3 regions of the Streptomyces sp. NPDC051940 genome follow, and region 2 is predicted to be linked to each of the others. Evidence: riboswitches for the same ligand, from Rfam matches in the RefSeq annotation. Region 2 holds a riboswitch; each other region holds the start of a gene.
The links. A riboswitch is a leader RNA that binds a small molecule or an ion and turns the genes downstream of it on or off. The one in region 2 is predicted to bind cyclic di-AMP.
Positions count from the first base shown of each region.

Region 1: another riboswitch for cyclic di-AMP. It lies ahead of AB0M28_RS16080 (transglycosylase family protein); the one in region 2 lies ahead of AB0M28_RS03685 (peptidoglycan DD-metalloendopeptidase family protein).
Region 3: another riboswitch for cyclic di-AMP. It lies ahead of AB0M28_RS31155 (M23 family metallopeptidase); the one in region 2 lies ahead of AB0M28_RS03685 (peptidoglycan DD-metalloendopeptidase family protein).

Region 1 covers NZ_JBFAXR010000034.1:48,917-53,776, forward strand. The annotation lists gene AB0M28_RS16070 (CGNR zinc finger domain-containing protein) at 1-386, opposite strand, end outside; gene AB0M28_RS16075 (VOC family protein) at 464-835, shown strand; gene AB0M28_RS16080 (transglycosylase family protein) at 924-2,159, opposite strand; cyclic di-AMP (ydaO/yuaA leader) riboswitch at 2,165-2,385, opposite strand; gene AB0M28_RS16085 (dipeptidase) at 2,647-3,834, opposite strand; gene AB0M28_RS16090 (UDP-glucose/GDP-mannose dehydrogenase family protein) at 3,950-4,860, opposite strand, start outside.
Region 2 covers NZ_JBFAXR010000005.1:5,132-9,991, forward strand. The annotation lists gene AB0M28_RS03675 (MFS transporter) at 1-840, opposite strand, end outside; gene AB0M28_RS03680 (helix-turn-helix domain-containing protein) at 853-1,431, opposite strand; gene AB0M28_RS03685 (peptidoglycan DD-metalloendopeptidase family protein) at 1,563-2,348, opposite strand; cyclic di-AMP (ydaO/yuaA leader) riboswitch at 2,357-2,515, opposite strand; gene AB0M28_RS03690 (glycoside hydrolase family 3 N-terminal domain-containing protein) at 2,905-4,731, shown strand; gene AB0M28_RS03695 (2-dehydropantoate 2-reductase) at 4,811-4,860, shown strand, end outside.
Region 3 covers NZ_JBFAXR010000110.1:23,873-28,732, forward strand. The annotation lists gene AB0M28_RS31135 (DUF3427 domain-containing protein) at 1-183, shown strand, start outside; gene AB0M28_RS31140 (hypothetical protein) at 371-850, shown strand; gene AB0M28_RS31145 (hypothetical protein) at 857-1,099, shown strand; gene AB0M28_RS31150 (aldo/keto reductase) at 1,126-2,079, opposite strand; gene AB0M28_RS31155 (M23 family metallopeptidase) at 2,360-3,448, opposite strand; cyclic di-AMP (ydaO/yuaA leader) riboswitch at 3,460-3,646, opposite strand; gene AB0M28_RS31160 (PP2C family protein-serine/threonine phosphatase) at 3,862-4,860, opposite strand, start outside.

The DNA of each region.
Region 1 (4,860 bases), on a different contig from region 2:
CACGCCTTGACGCGCTGCCAGGTCCCCTCCGCCGCCGCGGCGGCGACGATCGCGGCCAGCCGCGCCGTGAACGCGGCGAGCCCGGTGAGCCCGGGCGCGGGCTCCAGCACCGCCGCGCCCGCCGCGTCGATCCGTACGACGAGAGGCGCCGCCTCCAGCACCCCGTCCAGCGCGGCGAGTTCGGCCGCCGGCACCTCCACCCCCGAGTGCGCCAGGCACACCGCCCGCAGCGACTCGCGCAGTTCGACCGCAGGACCGGGTTCGGTCAGCCCGTACCGGGACACCCGTGCGTCGGTGAGGAACTCCGGCAGCGCGTCCGCGCACGACTCCACGTCCAGCGTGTTGACGAAGTCGAGCAGGAGCTCCAGGTCCGGCGGTGTGTCCACCCTTGCGAGGTTACCGGTGGAGGGGCATGATGCGGTAACGCACCCAGTTACCGGTAGAAAGGCTTAAGGAGTAACGCATGGCCATCGCCACCCTGGGGCCGGTCGCCCTCGACTGCCCCGACCCGCGGTCCCTCGCCGACTTCTACGCCCGCGTCCTCGGCGGAAAGGTGGAGGGCGCCGCCGACGCCGACTGGATCGACCTCACGCTGGACGACGGCGCCCGGCTGGCGTTCCAGCTCGCCCCCGGCCACGTACCGCCACAGTGGCCGCGCCCCGACCGCTCGCAGCAGTTCCACCTCGACCTGGAGGTGCCGGCCGGCGAGATGGACGCGGCCCAGGAGCAGGTCATCGCCTGGGGCGCGAAGCTGCTGGACGACGGCGGCGGCACGCGCAGCTGGCGGGTCTTCGCGGACCCGGCCGGTCACCCGTTCTGCCTCTGCGCCTGCTGAGCGCCCGGGCCGGAGAACGGCCAAGCCCCTCGGTCCGCCGGAACCGAGGGGCTTCGCGCTGTCAGGTGTGCTGACGGATCCCGTTGGATCAGATGCTGACGCCGTGCGACCGGAGGTACGCGAGCGGGTCGATGTCCGAGCCGTAGTCCGGGGTCGTACGGATCTCGAAGTGCAGGTGCGGGCCGGTCACGTTGCCGGTGGCGCCGGACAGGCCGATCTGCTGGCCGGCCGTCACGCTCTGGCCCTCCTGCACGGCCACCGAGGACAGGTGGGCGTACTGGCTGTAGCGGCCGTCGGCGTGGCGGATGACGACCGCGTTGCCGTACGCGCCGCCGTCGGCGCCGTAGCCGGCCTTGACGACGGTGCCCGCGCCCACGGCCTTCACCGGGGTGCCGCTGGAGGCGGTGAAGTCCACACCGGTGTGGTAGCCGGAGGACCACATGCCGCCGCTGGCGCGGTACGGGGTGCTGACGGAGCTGCCGACCGGGGCGACGTAACCGGAGGTGGTGGTCTGCGACTGGGTGCCGGCCGAGGACTGCTCGGTGGTCGAGCCGCCGGACTTGCTCGCGGTGGTCGTCGAGGACTGGGTGGCGGAGGACTTCGCGGCCTTGGGGGCCTCGAAGGTCACCTCGGACTTCTTGTCCAGCTCGTACCGCTGACCCGGGAAGATCAGGTCCGGGTCGCCGCCGATGACCTTCTTGTTGCCGGCGTAGATGGTCTGCCAGCCGCCCTTGACGTCGTGCCGCTGGGCGATGTCCCAGAGGGTGTCGCCCTTGACGACCCGGTAGGTGCCGGGCTTGGTGGTGGCCTTGGGCGTCGTGGACTTGGACGTCTCGGACTTCTTGACCGTCTCGGACTTCTTGGTCTCGGTCCTGACCGAGTCCTGGGTGGCCGTGGCCGGCTTCTCGCTCTCCGTCTGGGAGGAGAACTCGGGGGCCGGGCCGCCCTGGGTCAGACCCGCCTGGACGGAGCACACGGGCCAGGCGCCGGGGCCCTGGCTGGCGAGGACCTTCTCGGCTATGAGGATCTGCTCGGACTTGGTCGCGAGGTCGGCGCGCGGCGCGTACTGCGTGCCGCCGTAGCCCTCCCAGGTGCTCTGGACGAACTGCAGGCCGCCGTAGAACCCGTTGCCGGTGTTGATGGCCCAGTTGCCGGTCGCCTCGCACTGGGCGACCTTGTCCCAGGTGTCGACGGACGCGGCCTGGGCGGCGCCGCCGCCCGCGACGAGCGGCAGGGCGACACCCGCGCCGGAGGCGGCGAGGATGAGAGTGGTGCGGGTCCGGGTTATCCGGCCCGGGCGGCGATGACGTGCGCGTGCGGACATGACGGTGCTCCTCTCCGACGCCTGCGAGGTGAGCTGTCGGGTTCGGGCGGAGATTGCCCGGTCCTGCCGTCGAAACGGAATGGGATCTTCCGTTACGAGGCATGACTTCACCCCAAGCCCTCCGCGTGCTGCGCACGGGAGGGCACCTACCTTGGGTCCCCCGCTTCTGCCTGGTGACATAAGTCGCTTGCACGCTGCCGGCGGCAGAATTCGGCGTACCGGCAGCGAGGCGTTCCGACTTACTCGCGGAACACGGCGTGCACCGTAGGCACACAGGTCGTCCGCTTACAAGCTCCTGTGGGAGGTCGAATGATCCTTTGGCCGTCGAAAACCGGACCAAAGTCACTGTCCGCGCTGGATCTCTCTCGATATGCGATAGCGGTGATCTTCCGACGGAACGTCAAAACCGCCCCTGTGCAGGGCGGATGACGGAAATTCCGACTAATCGGACAGTGGTTGTACGGCGCCCGGGGCCCTTATCGGTGACTTACGCCACTGTTGATCGGAACACGGCAACGGAAGGTCCGCGACGCCCGGAGATGTCCGTTCCGACCGATTCGGCGTCCCCAAGTACCCGTACGGCATTGCGCCATGTGAGTCGCCGAATGTCCGAATCAGACCAATTACGGCGCAAAAGTTCGGCGATGAGATGCGGATAGCCGGACACGTCCTCCAGTCCGGCGGGGGTGAAGGCGGTCCCGTCGTAGTCGCCGCCGATACCGATATGGTCGATTCCTGCCACTTCGCGCATATGGTCCAGATGGTCCGCCACCACGGAAACGGTGGCGACCGGGCGCGGGTTGGCCTCCTCGAAGGCGCGCTGGACGGCCTTGCCCTCCTCGGTGAGGTCGAGCGCGTGGAGACCGTGGGCGCGCATGTTCGCGTCCGCGGCCAGGGTCCACTCGATCGCGGCGGGCAGGATGAACTTCGGCACGAAGGTGGCCATCGCGACGCCGCCGTTGGCGGGCAGCTGCTCCAGCACGTCGTCGGGGATGTTGCGCGGGTGGTCGCAGACGGCGCGGGCGGAGGAGTGCGAGAAGATGACCGGCGCCTCGGTGACCCGCAGCGCGTCGCGCATCGTGGCGGGGGAGACGTGGGAGAGGTCCACGAGCATCCCGATGCGGTTCATCTCGCGGACGACCTCCTCCCCGAACCCGCTGAGCCCGTCGTGGCGGGGCTCGTCGGTGGCGGAGTCGGCCCAGTCGTTGTTGTCGTTGTGCGTGAGGGTCATGTAGCGCACGCCGAGCTCGTACAGGCCGCGCAGGGCGCCCAGGGAGTTGTTGATGGAGTGCCCGCCCTCCGCGCCCATCAGGGACGCGATACGGCCTTCCTTGCGGGCGGCCTCCATGTCGGCCGCGCTGCCCGCGAGCCGCAGGTCGCCGCTGTAGCGCGCGGCGAGCATCCGCACGGCGTCGATCTGCTCCATCGTGGCCGTGAGCGCCTCGCCGCCGCTGAGGCTCGACGGCACGTACACGGACCAGAACTGGGCGCCCACGCCGCCCTCGCGCAGCCGCGGGATGTCGGTGTGCAGGTGCGCCTTCTGGTCCCCGGCGATATCCCGCCGGTCGATGTCGTACGCGACCTGCTCACGCAGGGCCCAGGGCAGGTCGTTGTGTCCGTCCACGATCGGGTGGTCGGCGAGCAGCGCGCGTGCGCGATTCAGCAGGTCGGTCATGGGGCCCGACCCTAGCGGGTGGGCCTCCTGGCGGCCGTCGGCCGGGGGCGGTCCTCGAACGCCGGACGGGCTGTTGAAGGTGCGTCCCCTGCCTTTGCCTTGGAAGGCGCCGCCCCTACGCCCGCGGCCGTCCCATCGCCCGGAGCGTCCACCCCGCCGCGCGCCAGGCGGCGGCGTCGAGTGCGTTGCGGCCGTCGATGACCACCCGTCGGGCCGCGACCGAGCCGAGGTCCGCCGGGTCGAGCTCGCGGAACTCACGCCACTCCGTGAGGTGCAGGACGATGTCCGCCCCCCGCACCGCGTCCAGCGCGGACGGCGCGTACGAGAGCGTCGGGAAGACCCGCCGCGCGTTGTCCATGGCCTTCGGGTCGTACACCGTGACCTGACCGCCCTGCAGATGGATCTGCCCCGCGACATTGAGCGCGGGCGAGTCCCGTACGTCGTCGGAGTCCGGCTTGAACGCCGCCCCGAGCACCGCCACCCGCTTGCCGAGGAAGTCGCCGCCGCACGCCTGCCGCGCCAGCTCCACCGCCTGCGCCCGCTGGCGCATGTTGATGGAGTCGACCTCGCGCAGGAACGTGAGCGCCTGGTCCACGCCCAGCTCGCCGGCCCGGGCCATGAAGGCCCGGATGTCCTTCGGCAGGCAGCCGCCGCCGAAGCCGACGCCGGCCCGCAGGAACTTCGACCCGATCCGGTCGTCGTAACCGATGGCCTCCGCCAGCTTCACCACGTCGCCGCCCGCGGCCTCGCAGATCTCGGCCATGGCGTTCACGAAGGAGATCTTCGTGGCGAGGAAGGAGTTCGCCGCCGTCTTCACCAGCTCCGCGGTCGGGAAGTCCGTCACCACGAACGGCGCGCCCTCCGCCACCGGCGTGGCGTACACCTCGCGCAGCAGCGCCTCGGCGCGCTCGCTGCGCACGCCCACCACGATCCGGTCCGGGTGGAGCGTGTCCTGGACGGCGAAGCCCTCGCGCAGGAACTCCGGGTTCCACGCCAGCTCCACCTCGCCGCCCGCCGGCGCCAGCT
Region 2 (4,860 bases):
CGCCAGCAGGGCGGCGCACACGGCCTGTCCGAGACCGAACGCGCCCACGATCCAGCCGTAGCCGGACGGCCCCCAGCCCCGGTCGTCGTTGAGCAGGATCAGGCCGACGCTGAGCAGGCCGTTGGTCCCCAGTTCGCTCATCGCGCCGGAGATCATCAGCGGGCCGATGACCCGGTGCCGGCGTATGTAGCGCAGCCCGTCGACGAGTTCGCCCCAAGCGCTCCCGGTACCCGCCGGCCCGGCGTCGTCCGCCGGCAGCTCCCGTATCCGCAGGGACGTCAGCAGCGGCACGGACAGCGCGAACAGCACCCCGGCGACGGCCATCGCCGCGGACGCCCCGCCGTGCACCATCGCCATCCCGCCCAGCGGCGGCCCGACGACGTAACCCAGCCGGATGACGAGCACCCGCAGCCCCTGGATCCGGGCTATCTGGTCCGGCGCGGCCAGGCGCGGTGGCAGTGCGCCCACCGCCGGCATGAACAGGGCGTCCACGACGCCGAACACGACCGCGCCGGCCACCAGCAGCCACAGCCCCGGCGAGGTCAGCCACAGCGCCGCGGCGACGCCGAGCACCACCGCGGCCCGTACGGCGTCGCTGCCGATCACCACGCGCCGCGGCCCGAACCGGTCCGCGACGACGCCCCCGCCGAGCATCAGCAGCGCGCGCGGCACGGCCCCGGCCGCCATCACCAGGCCCACTTCGGCCGGCCCGCCCACCTCCTTCGCCGCGAATCCGTAGGCGACCATGCAGACGGTGTCGCCGATGAGCGAGACGGCGTACGACGCCAGCCACCGCAGCACGTTGGCGTCCCGGTAGGCGGGTATGTCCTTGCCGTGCATGGGTGATCCCCCTCAGGGCCGGAACGGGTAGCCGTACATCTGCAGTTCGACGTGCTCGCGGCCCTCGGTCGCACCGGCTTCGTCCGCCGCGCGGCTGCGGGCGGCCCAGCGCTCGGCGAACTCGGCCGCCTCGTCGGCCATCTCCTGCAGCTCGGCGGGTGTCAGCCGGAAGATGCGGCCCGTACCGAAGGCGGCGGTGGCCCACTCGCGGGGCCAGGCCGGCTGCTCGCCGATGTACCGCATCAGGTTCTGCATACGGGCGGAGGCCACCTGGTGGCTGGTGCCGATGTAGGCGGCGACGCCCTCCGGGTCGTCCGCGAAGTCCGCCCAGTGCATGTCGTAGCGGTCCGCGCTGTGCCGCCACCACCGCTCGCGGCCGTCGGCGCCCTGCCGCGGCGCCTCCTCGATGTAGCCGTACTCGGCGAGCTTGCGCAGGTGGTAACTGACCAGCGAGACGGGCTCGTCGACCTGCTCCGCGAGCTGGGTGGCGGTGGCCGTGCCGGCCGCGACCAGCGCCCGGTCGAGCCGGATGCGCAGCGGATGGCCGAACGCCTTGAGCGCCGCTACGTCGGTGATCTTCTTGGCTGCCATGCCCTTCACCGTAGATACAAAAGAAAAACTGCGCAATAGTTTTTGCGCAACAAATCTTTTGCATCAGTGCAACGGCGAGGCCCGGGGCCATTGCGCCCCGGGCCTCCCCGTGTTCGGGTGGCGTACGCCGCCTAGACGTCCACCCCGTACCCGCGCAGCCAGGCGACCGGGTCGATCGCCGTGCCCCACTCCGGGGTCGTCCGCACCTCGAAGTGCAGGTGCGGGCCGGTGACGTTGCCGGTGGCGCCCGACAGGGCTATCCGGTCGCCCGCGTCGACGGTCTGCCCGACGGAGACGTCTATCTGGGAGAGGTGGGCGTACATCGAGTAGTCGCCGTCGGCGTGCTCGATCATCACCTCGTAGCCGAACGAGCCGTCCCAGCCGGCCTTGACGACCTTGCCGTCGACGGCGGCCTTGACGGTCGTGCCCACCGGCACCGACCAGTCCTGGCCGGTGTGGACGCCGGTGGACCAGTTGGAGCCGGACGCCTCGTAGCCGGCGGTGGGGGTGCCGCCGCTGACCGGCATGACGGCGGAGGGCTCGGTGGAGACCTGTGTGGTGGTCGTGGTCTGGGTGGAGGTCCCGGAGTCCGCCGAGGCGGTGTCGAGCGTGAGCTCCTCACCGGGGCTGATCAGGTTCGGGTCGTCGCCGATGACGGACTTGTTGGCCTCGTACAGGGCGGTCCAGCCGCCCTCCACGTCCTGCTCCATCGCGATGGTGGAGAGCGTGTCGCCGGACTGGACGGTGTACGTCGACTCCTCCGCGAACGCGGAGGTGGCGGTGGCCCCGATGACCGGCAGGGCGAGCGTGGCCCCGGCGGCGGAGGCTCGGGTGGCGATGCGGCGCGTGGCACTCGGGGCGCGGCGGCCGCGGTGACGGCCGGCGTTGGCGGAGGGCGTCGCGGGGGACGACGGCATCAAAGGTGTTCTCCTCTCCGGACGCCTGCGAGGTGAGCTGTCGGGTTCGGGTCGGAGTTCGCCCCGGCCGCGCTCGCGCGGCTTCACCCCAAGCCGCTTGGACGCAGCGGCAAGAGCCCGTTGGACGGACCCTCCCCCAAGCTCTTCGAGCAGGGGGTGCCCCCAGTCCCCCGCTCCCGCCCGGTGGCCGACGAGGCGGCCCGGTTTCGTCCCGCAAGGTCGCCGGGGGCGGGATTCGGCGGTCCGGCGATGCGGTGTTCGCGTCTCGAACGTCCGCAACGCTAGGGCGATCACGGATCGGAATTCAAGCTCATCAGACCAGCTGACCTTTTAATTCACCGGCGAACCCGGCAGGTTGCCGGTGAATTCCCCGCCCCGCTGAGACAAGATCCTATTTGTCACCAAAGTATTGACATCGACTTGGAATGCCAGAAGAATCCGCGCCCGAAGTCTCCTTGGCGGCCTCCCGGGGGAGCAGACCCGCACCGGCCGCTCGCTTGGCCCAGCGTCCGGCCCGGGCGCTGACTGTTTCCGCACGCGCTAAGGAGCAAGACAGATGACACCACCGTCCGCACGTTCCTGGAAGGCCTCGCGCCGGCAGGCTCTGGCCGGCATGGCCGGAGCAGCCGTGGCCCTGGGTGCAGCGAAACTGCCCGCCGCGTCCGCCGCGTCCCTGCGGGACAAGGCCCGCGCGCTGGCCCGCCGGATGACCCTCGAGCAGAAGATCGGCCAGCTGTTCGTGGTGGAGGTGGCCGGCCGGGACGCGTACGACGTGACGGACGCGGCCAAGGCGGTCAACCGCGGCCGCTACGGCGTCGACACCCCGGCCGAGGTGGTCCGCAAGTACCAGCCGGGCGGCGTCATCTACTTCTCGGCCCGCTCCGACGACAACCTCGGCGACCCGGCGCAGATCGCCCGGCTCTCCAACGGTCTGCAGGAGGTGGCGCTGGGCCTGCCGAACGGCACCCCGCTGAACATCTCCACCGACCAGGAGGGCGGCCTCGTCTTCCGGATGCCCACGCCGCCCACGACGGAGCAGCCCGGCAACATGGCGCTGGGCGCCACCTGGTCACCGGGCGACGCCTTCCGCTCGTACCAGATCATCGGCGAGGAGCTGAAGTCGGTCGGCATCAACGCCAACTACGGCCCGGTGGCGGACGTCAACGTCAACCCCGCCAACCCGGTCATCGGCATCCGCTCCTTCGGCGCCCAGCCCGAGGTCGTCGCCCAGTACGTCACGGCCGCCGTGCGCGGTCTGCACCGGGGCGGGGTGGCGGCCACCGCCAAGCACTTCCCCGGGCACGGCGACACCGACACCGACAGCCACTTCGGGCTGCCGCGGATCCCGCACACCCGCGAGCAGATGGACACGATCGACCTGCCGCCGTTCCGGGCGGCGATCGAGGCCGGGATCGAGACCATCATGACGGCACACGTCGTCGTGCCCTCACTGGACGCGAGCGGCGCGCCGGCGACCATGTCGCACCCGATCCTGACCGGGCTGCTCCGCGACGAACTGGGCTTCGAGGGGCTCGTCGTCACGGACGCCCTCGACATGCAGGGCGCCAGCGGCACCTACCCGCCGGACGTGGCCGCGGTGACGGCCCTCAAGGCCGGCGCGGACGTGCTGGTCCTCTCCCCCAACATGGACCTGGCGCACGGTGCGGTGCTGGCCGCCGTGAACTCGGGCGACATCCCGATGTCGCGGGTGGAGGAGTCCGTCGTCCGGGTGCTCACGCACAAGCTGCAGCGCGGCCTGTACGACGACGTCTTCGTCAGCCAGAAGCGGGCCGTACAGGTCGTGGGCAACGCGGAGTTCCTGGCCGACGCCCGGGAGATCACCAGCCGCTCCACGACCCTGATCAAGAACGAGGGCGGCGCGCTGCCGCTGGCACCGGGAGCCCGCAAGGTGCTGGTGACCGGCTGGGGGCCGACGCAGACGGCCCGGATCGGCAACTCCTTCACCTCCCGCGGGCACACGGTGACGGTGCGCGAGACCGGGGGAATGCCGTCGGCGACCGCGATCTCCGGGGCCGTTGCGGCGGCCGCCGGCGCGGACCTGGTCGTGGTGTCGTCGTTCCTCGCCATCGCCAACACCGCCACCGGCGACAAGGGCGCCGCCCAGGTGGCGCTCGTCAACGCGCTGCTGGCGACGGGCAAGCAGGTCGTGGTGATCGGCGTGCGCAACCCGTACGACATCAACCGCTACCCGGGCGCGCCGCTGTACCTCACGACGCTCGGGTACAACGTCACCAACATCGACTGCGGCGTCCAGGTCATCCTCGGCGAGCTGAACCCGAGCGGCCGGCTGCCGGTGGCGATCCCCGACCTGGCGAACCCGGGCACGGACCTGTACGGGATCGGGCACGGGCTGGAGTTCTGACGGTACGAGGGACGCTCGCGGGGCCGGTCGTGCTGACCGGCCCCGCGAGCGGGCGGGTTTCCGTGATTGACTCGATGTCATGAGCAACGAAACTCCCTGGACCATAGCGGTGCTCGGCCCCGGCGGCGT
Region 3 (4,860 bases), on a different contig from region 2:
CACGTCCTGCCATTCGTCCGCCGCTACAAGAAGACGGACATCGGCGGCCCCCAGCCCTGGATGTTCCTGGGCCCCGCCACCTACACCGGCCACACGGGCAGCCGCCCCATGGCGATCACCTGGCACCTCAAGCACCAACTCCCCGCGGACGTCTGGTCCTACTCGGCGATCGCCGCCGGTTAGCCGTCCACGCCCCCGGACGCTGCGGGCGCGGTCTGAGACGCGGCTGAGACAGGAACCCTTCTTCACCACTCGCACGAGTGCCTCTGTGTGACCGTCCCGTCACCACGTGCTTGCTGGGCGGGCCTTCGGGCATGTCCAGCCGCGAGTGACTCGCGGTCGGCGTGAGGGCAGCGCTCGGAGGAGGAACATGATGCACAGGTACGGCTCGCTCGCGCGGGGATTCGTGGCCGCTTCCGCCAGCTTGGCCACCGCGTTGGCCTTCGCCACCCCCGCGGAGGCGAGCGCCGTGGGGTACGCCAAGGTCGACAAGTTCTGCTACGAGGCCGGTGGGCACAACCTCTGCCTGCCTACAACCACCCTCGGGCACTCCATCAAGGGATCAGGGCGCACGATCACCAGGGAAGAAGCGTCGGTGCAGGACACCCTGGGCGGCGACACGGCGGGCGGCAAGTGGTGCAACTGGCGGATCGACTGGCGGTACGCCGACACCGCGGGTCGCACCTATCGGACGAGCAAGGGGCCGATGCACCACTCGTGCGGAGGCTTGACCTCCATCGGCCGTATCGACAAGACCAGGAAGACGTTGAAGCACTACGGCAAGGCCTGCGCCGCCTTCTTCGCGGGGAACAAGGTCCGGGCCGTGCAGTGCCACAACATCGTCAAGTAGGAATGGGTGAGCAGCATGGGGCGGCGGATCCTCACCGCGCGAGGCCATCAGGCACTTCGGTGGGGCCTGGTGTTCCTGGTCGCGCTCACGGTCGCGGCATTCGCGGTGCCCGTGGTGCTCTCGCTGCTGCCGCAGAGCTGGGTGGGCGGCTGGTCCGATGCCGCTTACAGCCGGATCACACTCGCCGTGGCGGCAGCCGGGTGCGTAGTCCTGGCGTACTGGACCCGGCGGGGGCGAGCCGGTCGTTGAGCCGGCTCGCCCCTCCGCGGGGAGGGTTACGCCGACGCCTCCGTCAGGGCCGTGACCTCGGCCTCTGTCAGGCGCAGCTCCGTTGCCGCCAGGAGTGCGGGGAGTTGGGCCACCGTGCGGGCCGACGCTATCGGGGCTGTGATGGTGGGCTGGGCGAGGAGCCAGGCCAGGGCCACCGAGGCCACCTCGGTGTTGTGGGCGGCGGCGATGGTGTCCAGGGTGGACAGGACGCGGCGGCCGCGGTCCGTCGTGAGGTGCTTGGCGGCGCCTGCGGCGCGAGGGCTGTCCACCTCTGCCTCGTCGCGGTATTTGCCCGTCAGGAAGCCTGAGGCCAGGCTGTAGTACGGCAGGACCGCCAGGTCGTACTCCTGTGCCAGGGACTGGCGCTCGCCCTCGTACGTGTCCCGTGACATCAGGCTGTAGTGGGGCTGCAGGGCGCTGTAGCGGGCCAGGCCCTCCGTTTCGCTGAAGGTCAGGGAGGCCCGGAGGCGGTCCGGGGTGAGGTTCGACGCCGCGATCTCGCGGACCTTGCCGGCTCGGACCAGGTCGTCCAACGCCGTGATGATCTCCGGGATCTCGATCGACTCGTCGTCGAAGTGCGTGTAGTAGAGGTCGATGTGGTCCGTGTTCAGGCGGCGGAGTGAGTCCTCCGCGGCCGCCTTGATGTTCGCCGCCGACAGGCCCTTGCGGGCCGGGTGTGCGCCCACCTTCGTCGCGATCACCATCTCGTCGCGGTTGCCCCGCGATTCCATCCAGCGGCCCAGGATCGTCTCCGATTCGCCGCCCTCGTTGCCCGGGACCCAGGCGGAGTACGCGTCTGCCGTGTCGACGAAGTTGCCGCCGGCCGCCGCGTAGGCGTCCAGGACCTTGAACGATTCCGTCTCGTCCGCCGTCCAGCCGAAGACGTTGCCGCCCAGGTTGAGCGGGAAGACGGAGAGGGCGCCTATCCGGCGGTGGGGCGTGGTGGATGCAGAGGTCATGTAGGCGGCAACGATCTCGTGGAGCGGGATGTTCCGCCTCGGCCGCGGTCCGGTGAACCCGCTTCCCGCGCCTCGTAGTCCATCGGACTGAGCGCGGACATGCCGAGCGGCCCTGGTGTCGGGGGGTAGGCCACCAGGGCCGCCGGCGATCGGGGGCACGCCTGTGGACGCCGGGGGAAGGCGGCGTTCGGGGCGTGCTTGGTTGGCGTGAGGGTGGGAGGGCCCGGCGGGCAGTGCCCGTGGGCGGGACCCCGGCGGGCGGGGTCCCGGCCGGGTCAGGTCAGACCGTGGCGCCGTGGTTGCGGAGCCAGGTCATCGGGTCGATCGGGGAGCCGCCGTCGGGGCGCACCTCGAGGTGCAGGTGCGGGCCCGTGACGTTGCCGGTGGCGCCGACGCGGCCGATCATGTCGCCCGTCGTCACCTCGCCCGACGACTTGAGGATCGACGACAGGTGGTTGTACCAGACCTCGGTGCCGTCATCGAGGGTGACGATGATCTGGTAGCCGTACGAACCCGCCCAGCCGGCGCTGGTGATGGTGCCGCCGTGCACGGCGTAGACGGGGGTGCCGGTCGAGGCGGCGAAGTCCAGGCCCGTGTGGTAACCGCTGGACCACATGTCGCCGGCCTGGCCGAACGTGGAGGTGATCGTGTACGAGGAGAGCGGGGCTATGTAGCTCGCCGCCAGCTTGGCCAGGCGCTCGGCCTCCGCCTTCTGGCGGGCCTCCTCCTCGGCCTTCTTGCGGGCCTCTTCCTCCAGGCGCTTCGCCTCGGCCTCGGCGTCCGCCTTGGCCTGGGCGGCCTCTTCGGCCGCCTTCTCCGCCGCGGCCTGCTCCAGCGCCGCGAGTTCGGCGGCGTCGGCCTCGGCCTGCTGCTGCGCGGCCTGCTCCAGGATGCGGGCGCGGAGCGCCTCGCCGGTGTCGGCCGTGGTCTGCTCGCCGTCGTCGGTGGCCAGTCCGGTCTGGACGAGCGGCGTGGTGGTCGTGGTGGTGGTCTCGGGTGCGTCGTCCTCGTCCGAGAACAGGGAGCCGACGCCCGGAAGGGACTCCGCCTCCGGAAGGCTGCTGGATATGCCGTGCGCGACGTCCGCGACCGGCTCCGGCATGGATATCGCCACGGGGGGCTTGGACTGGGCCTGCGCCATGCTGCTGGCGCCGACCGCCGCGAAGACGCCGACACCGAGAACCGCGCCGCTGCGGGCGACGCTGCCGCGGGTCTGCTTGGGGGCTCGTCGCCGGCCGCGGGTCGGACGGAGATCGTCCTGGCCGGGTGCCCACTCCTCGCGTGCCCAGGAGCCGGTTTCCTCGTAACTCTCGCCGTCGTACACGTAATCGTCGTACGACGCGCCCGGGCCGGGCCTGTTTGACGCCACGGAGGCGTACTCCTTTCCTTCCTTCTCGCCTACCGGGTTAGCTGACGGGTTCGGAGCAGGAAGGTCTCCTACGGGTTTTCCTCCGGTGGGAGGTCCGCCCGATTCACCCCAAGGTGGTTGGTTCCCCGGTTCCCTTGGTGCCGCAGGTGTTGCTGGTGTTGCCGGTGCTGCACTTCCAGGATTCGGCGTCGGCGCACGGTGCCGTCTCTTGCGACGGCAGTGACGACCGCGCTGCGTTATCGAACGCTAGTGGAGAAACCCCGGTGATTCCAAGTCGTTCAGGCCCTTGGCTTGCACCTTTGGCGAGGACTTAAACGGGCAGGCCATGGCGGAATCGGACAAGTTGGGTTGAGATTTGATTACGGTCTCGGGCTGACGGTGCGTCAGTCGTTATGCAGAGGGGGGTCAGTTGATTACGCAGTGTGGACAGGGGCGTGGTGCGGGTCACGGCCGATGGCGATCAGGGCCATGTCGTCGGCCGTCCTGCCGCCCGTGTGGCGGGACACGTCCTCGATGATCCCGTCGAGCAGCGACTCGGGGCTGCTGAAGATCCGGCCGTGCAGGCGGTCCGCCAGATCGTAGAAGCGGCCCTTCCCGTCCCGGGCCTCCGTCACGCCGTCGGTGAAGAGGACGAGTGTCGCGCCGGCGGGGAGGTTCAGCTCCAGCGTCTCGTCCGGCCACTCCCCCAGATCGCCCATGCCGAGGGGGAGGGAGGGTGTGGACGGCTCGCAGACCAGGACGGCGCCGTCGGCCAGCAGGACCACGGGGGCCGGATGGCCCCGGTTCACCAGGCGCAGCCGCTCGCCGTCGGGGGTGATCTCCGCGAGTACGGCGGTGGTGAAGCCCTCGAACTGGTCCAGCCCCCGCCTCCGTACGCCCTCCCGGGCCAGCGCGTGCTCCAGCCGGGCGGCCACTCCGTCCAGGCGCCGCTCCTGTTCCGCCGCCTCGCGGAACGCGCCGATGACCACGGCGACCGCCTCGACGGCGTCCAGTCCCTTGCCGCGGACGTCGCCGGTGATCAGACGGACGCCGTGCGGGGTGTCCTGGACGGCGTACATGTCGCCGCCGATCCGGGCGTCGGCGTCCGCGGCCTGGTAGCGGGCGGCGACCTGCAGGCCGCCGATGCGGTGCTCGGGGGTGGGCAGTACGGCGCGCTGGGCGGTCTCCGCCACGACGCGGGCGGTCGCCAGGCGGCGGGTGGCGCGGCGGACGAGGACGTTGATGCAGACGGCGATGACGCCGACGACGAGTTGGGTGGTCATCTCGATGATCGACTCGGGTTTGTCGGCGGTGCCGTTGGCGACTTCGAGGACGACGTTGGCCAGGAGGGCGGCCACGGCGACGGCCACCGTCGCCCAGAGGCCGAGGAACGGGGCCGCGATCAGAGGGGCGGGCTCGAAGAAGGGGGAGGA